2 linked regions of the Niabella beijingensis genome follow. The protein of the gene in region 1 binds, or shares a complex with, the protein of each later gene. Links are inferred from orthologs where the notes say so. Each region holds a gene or a part of one and is shown on either strand. Other genes may lie near its edges.

Region 1 (3,024 bases):
GTGATTGTTTTCATTTAAATTAGGCTTAAGCTAAAATGACTTATATGATGATAAAAATCAGTTTATACAAAGATAATCAATTTGTCATTATTGATCCTTTGGGCAAAGATCCTAATGGGGCAAATGCATGATTATGAGATGGCCAATTGTCTACTATTCTGAATGGTGATAAATCATCAGATCCCGGTGATGATCACGGAATCCATTGCTCTCATACAGGCGGCGGGCCCGCTCGTTGTGGTGTTCCACTTCAAGGAAAATAACTTTCAGGCCGTTTTCTGCAGCATATTCCTTCACAAAATTCACTGCGTATTTGCCATACCCTTTTCCGCGGGCCCTGTCGTTCAGGTACAATTCATCCAGGAAAGCAACCCGGCCGCCGAATTCAAAGCTGAGCATAAAGGTCAGCACCAGGAACCCGATCACCGTTTCCGTTTCATCATAGATCATAAAAAGCTGCCCTGCTTCAGGATGTGTAAGAAAGTAACGGGTAAGTTCCTTTGCGGCCGCCTCATCAAAGGGATAGCCGTCTATCGCAAAAAAATCCTGTTTCATAGCAATGAACAGGTCAGTGGTTGCTTCGGTCAGAGGCCGGATGATGTGGTTATCCATAATAGCGTTGTTTTTATAAGAAAGCCATCGGCTCCTGCAAAAATAAAACCGCTCCGGCAATCCGGAGCGGTTTTTATATTCTTTAAAAGAAAGTGCTTAGTAGCCCATGCCACCCATATCAGGACCACCCGGCATTGCAGGGGCTGCTGTTTTGGGTTCGGGTTTGTCGGCAACCACACACTCGGTGGTCAGCAACATACCGGCAATAGAAGCGGCATTTTCCAGCGCAACACGGCTTACTTTTGTAGGATCGATAACACCGGCTTTGAACAGGTTCTCGTAAGTTTCTGTTCTTGCGTTGAAACCAAAATCCGCTTTACCATCTTTGATCTTCTGAACAACGATAGAACCGTCGATACCGGCGTTGTCAGTCAGGGTACGTACAGGGGATTCCAGGGCACGTTTTACAATCGCCATACCGGTTGCTTCATCTTCGATCTGGCCTCTTACTTTTACGTCCAGGCTTTCAATAGCGCGGATATAAGCCACACCACCACCCGGTACAATGCCTTCTTCCACCGCAGCTCTTGTTGCATGTAATGCATCATCCACACGGTCTTTCTTTTCTTTCATTTCCACTTCAGTAGCAGCACCTACATACAATACAGCAACACCACCGCTCAATTTAGCCAGGCGCTCCTGTAATTTTTCGCGATCGTAATCAGAAGTGGTATTTTCAATCTGAGCTTTGATCTGGTTTACACGACCAGTGATATCGGCTTTTTTACCTTTACCGCCTACAACAATGGTGTTGTCTTTATCGATAGTGATTGAAGAAGCCTGTCCCAGGGAAGCCAGGTCTGCACTTTCCAGTTTGTGTCCCAGGTCTTCGGAGATCACGGTACCGCCTGTTAAGATGGCAATATCGGTCAGCATTTCTTTTCTTCTGTCGCCAAAGCCCGGAGCTTTAACAGCAGCCACTTTCAGGGTGCCACGCAGTTTGTTCACCACCAGTGTCGCCAGCGCTTCACCTTCCAGGTCTTCTGCAATAATCACCAGCGGACGTCCGCTTTGAGCTACTTTTTCCAGGATGCCCAGGATGTCCTTCATGGTGCTGATCTTTTTGTCGTAGATCAGGATATAAGGGCTTTGTAATTCGGCCTCCATTTTTTCGCTGTTGGTAACGAAGTAAGGAGAAATATACCCCCGGTCGAACTGCATACCTTCCACTACATCTACAGTAGTATCAGTACCTTTTGCTTCTTCTACAGTGATCACGCCTTCTTTACCTACTTTGCCAAACGCCTGCGCGATCAGCTCACCGATCTGCTCGTCGTTATTGGCAGAAATTGTAGCCACCTGTTTGATTTTTTTGCTGTCGCTGCCAACTGTCTGGCTTTGCGCCTTCAGGCTTTCCACTACCAGTGAAACGGCTTTGTCGATACCGCGTTTCAGGTCCATCGGGTTGGCACCCGCTGCTACCATGCGCAGTCCTTCGCCAATGATCGCCTGTGCTAAAACAGTTGCAGTTGTAGTACCATCACCTGCTATATCAGCAGTTTTGGAAGCTACTTCCTTTACCATCTGCGCACCCATATTCTCTACTACATCTTCCAGTTCAATCTCTTTTGCTACAGTAACACCATCTTTTGTTATAGCCGGTGCTCCAAATTTTTTCTCGATAACCACGTTACGGCCCTTTGGTCCTAATGTAACTTTTACAGCGTTGGCCAGAGAGTCAACGCCTTTTTTCATCTTATTTCTTGCTTCAATATTGAAGAAAAGTTGCTTTGCCATTTTTTATTTAATTTGAAAATTTGAGGATTTTAGAATTTGAAGATTAATCTGAATTATTGAAAGGGCCAATCATTTTCATATTAGCACATTTTCAAATTTTCAAATTAAACAATCGCCAGGATATCGCTTTCTCTCATAATTAAAAGGTCTTCGCCGCCAATCTGGATCTCCGTACCGGCATATTTTCCGTATAATACGGTATCGCCTGGTTTTACTGTTACAGGTTCGTCTTTTTTACCAGGACCTGCTGCCACTACTGTACCGCGCTGGGGTTTTTCTTTGGCAGTGTCAGGAATGATAATACCACCTGCGGTTTTTTCTTCTGCTGCTGCTGGTTTTACAATTACCCGGTCGTGCAAAGGGGTAACAGTTGATTTTTTAGCCATAATCGTATTGTTTTTTAAAATTTTAATTTAAAGTGCCAAAAATGCTTTTTTTAAGGCTGCTAATGTAGCATAAATAATATGCCATGCCCTTTTTAAATGAAAATTTTTCAGTTTAACCCCGGATTCGTCCAAAAAACAGAGGACTTTGCAGGTCTTTACATGTCAAAATTGCATTTCCGGCTGGTTTTTTCTTTAATAAAATAGAAATCAACTATCTTCGCAGCCGCAAAAAGAGTTCATTCAATCAATGATTAGCAGAAGAAATATAAGGGTTAAGGTGATGCAAACC
Region 2 (2,873 bases), 790 kb from region 1 along the record:
GCGGGGATGAAACAGAGGATGCATTCGTTTACATTGATAATACCCCCGGAACCTTTGCTACCTTAAAGATACCGGGGCTGGCCACCTTCCCCCGGTCCGTTATTCATTTAGCGGAATTGCAGATGGAATCGGTTTATGATGTATCCGACTCCATGTTTGGTGCTCCGCGTAACGTATTCCTGGATGTGATGGACACCGCCACCAAGCAGTTTAAAATGGTTCCCTATGTATTCGGGATCACTTATTCCGGAGGGTATGCGATCACCAACTTCCCCAGTTTTTATAGTGTGAACAATGCAAATACCGACCAGACCTATTACTTTAAAAAGGATCCGTCCCAGAATATCGTTCGCCAATGGCGTTTTAACCTTACCAGCTATGTACAAAGCCTGGAAAATATCGGGTGGGATGGCAAGACGGTAAACAAAGTGGTGCCTTTATACAACTTCAGGTTGTATGCTCCGGCAGGAGTATGGCTTCCGCTGGGCGACCGGGATGCTATAACCGGAACCAGTCTGTTCCGTGTTCCGCAGTCGAGCACCTTTTTCGGACTGGCAGGCGTAGGCCGGGCCAGGATCGCAGGAGGGAATAATTCTTCTCAAAAGATGAAACTGCGGATTGTTTACTCAAAGCCCTGATCGGCAGTTTATATTTTATTTAAATACGAACGGGTGCTATATTTGCACCCGTAAATTTTAATTATTTCTTAATAACCCAAATCGTTTATGCCTTATTTATTTACTTCTGAAAGTGTTTCTGAGGGACACCCGGATAAAGTAGCAGACCAGATTTCTGATGCACTCATTGATAATTTTCTCGCATTTGATCCGCAGTCGAAGGTAGCCTGTGAAACCCTTGTAACAACAGGACAGGTGGTTCTGGCGGGAGAAGTAAAATCCAAAGCATACCTGGATGTACAGGAGATCGCCCGTGGGGTAGTGAGCAAGATCGGGTATACCAAGAGTGAATACATGTTTGAAGCCCGCTCCTGTGGCGTGTTATCCGCCATTCATGAACAATCCTCCGATATTAACCAGGGAGTGGAACGTAAAAAAAAGGAAGACCAGGGAGCCGGAGATCAGGGGATGATGTTTGGGTATGCTACCAATGAGACCGCCAATTACATGCCGCTGGCGCTGGACCTGGCGCATACATTGCTGATCGAACTGGCGGCCCTCCGTCGCGAGAATAAAAAGGTACAGTATCTGCGTCCGGACTCTAAAAGCCAGGTAACACTGGAATACGATGATAACAACAAACCCGTTCGTATTGATGCGATCGTTATTTCCACCCAGCATGATGATTTTGATACAGAAGCGAAGATGCAGGCCCGGATCGCAAAGGATATGAAAGAGATCCTGATCCCCCGTGTGATCAAGAAATACCCCCAGTACAAGCACCTGTTTAATAATAAGATCAAATATCATATCAATCCCACCGGTAATTTTGTGATCGGTGGTCCGCATGGAGATACCGGTCTTACCGGGCGTAAGATCATCGTGGATACCTATGGCGGTAAAGGTGCGCATGGCGGGGGCGCATTCAGCGGAAAGGACCCCAGCAAGGTAGACCGCTCGGCAGCATATGCCACCCGTCATATCGCAAAAAACCTGGTAGCAGCCGGATTGTGTGATGAGGTACTGGTTCAGGTTTCCTATGCTATCGGTGTGGCCCAGCCCACCAGCATCAATGTGAATACCTATGGCACAGCAAAAGTGGATCTTACCGATGGTCAGATCAGCCAGGCCGTGGAAAAGCTTTTTGACATGCGGCCTTATTTTATCGAGCAGCGCTTAAAGCTGAGAAATCCCATCTACAGCGAAACAGCCGCCTACGGGCATATGGGAAGAGAGAACCAGGTGGTGGAAAAAGTTTTTGTTGCCCCGGACGGGAAGAAAGTGACCAAAAAAGTGGAGCTTTTTACCTGGGAAAAACTGGACTATGTACCCAAAGTAAAAAAAGCCTTTGGCCTGAAATAAAGCAGGAACAATGCATTAAAAAAGCTGTCTGTATACCAGGCAGCTTTTTTAATGCCTGCCCTTCCGGAACACCCTGTTTTTCACCTGCAGATCATTGAACATTTGAGGTGTTGCGCATCCGTTTTTTTATACACGTATCAACCCGGAAAATAGTGGAAAACTCTCCTAAAAAACAGGGGTCAGGAGTCGTAAATACGGAGGGGAAAAGTTAAATTTGCATATAGTGCATTTTGCATTATTCAGAATGATTTAGAATCTATTAGATGGAAGAAAATTTAGACCCGCAAGCGACACAGGACAGCAACCGCATTATCCCCGTAAATATCGAAGAGCAAATGAAAACGGCCTATATCGATTATTCGATGTCGGTGATCGTGGGCCGTGCCTTACCGGATGTAAGAGATGGTTTGAAGCCGGTACACCGGCGCATCCTGTACGCAATGAATGAGCTGAACCTGAGATCCAACCGGCCTCACAGAAAATCGGCATTGGTGGTGGGGGAAGTACTGGGTAAGTACCACCCGCATGGTGACAGTTCCGTGTATGATGCAATGGTGCGTATGGCACAGGAATGGAGCATGCGCTATACAATGGTAAACGGACAGGGTAACTTTGGTACACAGGATGGTGATGGTCCGGCGGCGATGCGTTATACCGAGGTAAAACTGGAAAGCATTGCCGAGCACATGCTGGATGATATTGAAAAGGAAACGGTCGACTTTCAGCCCAACTATGATGACTCCAGGGAGGAGCCTGTTGTGCTGCCTACGCGGATCCCGCAATTGCTGGTAAACGGCTCCAGCGGTATTGCCGTTGGGATGGCCACTAACGTGATGCCGCACAATCTTTCCGAGGTGATTGATGGCTGTATTGCTTATATCGAAAACAGGGAAA

The links.
Region 2: the proteins of groL (region 1) and metK are in contact, whole or in part, in a cryo-EM structure (PDB 8P4O), measured with the Escherichia coli proteins. The link is inferred for Niabella beijingensis from one-to-one orthologs.

What each region holds. Positions count from the first base shown.
Region 1 is NZ_JAIQDI010000002.1:1,668,480-1,671,503, reverse strand. What follows is about bases 30-2,981. They hold groL (chaperonin GroEL), read right to left. Parts: upstream 2,350-2,981; coding sequence 709-2,349; downstream 30-708. Other genes in these bases: K7B07_RS23000 (co-chaperone GroES), read right to left, coding at 2,454-2,735; K7B07_RS23010 (GNAT family N-acetyltransferase), read right to left, coding at 154-612. In the rest of the region: K7B07_RS23015 (hypothetical protein), read right to left, coding at 1-14; transcription antitermination factor NusB, read left to right, coding at 2,983-3,024.
Region 2 is NZ_JAIQDI010000002.1:881,808-884,680, forward strand. The notes cover bases 52-2,852. They hold metK (methionine adenosyltransferase), read left to right. Parts: upstream 52-725; coding sequence 726-1,979; downstream 1,980-2,852. Other genes in these bases: K7B07_RS19775 (DUF4270 domain-containing protein), read left to right, coding at 52-638; gyrA (DNA gyrase subunit A), read left to right, coding at 2,243-2,852. Also shown: more of K7B07_RS19775, read left to right, coding at 1-51; more of gyrA, read left to right, coding at 2,853-2,873. UniProt on the Escherichia coli protein: Catalyzes the formation of S-adenosylmethionine (AdoMet) from methionine and ATP.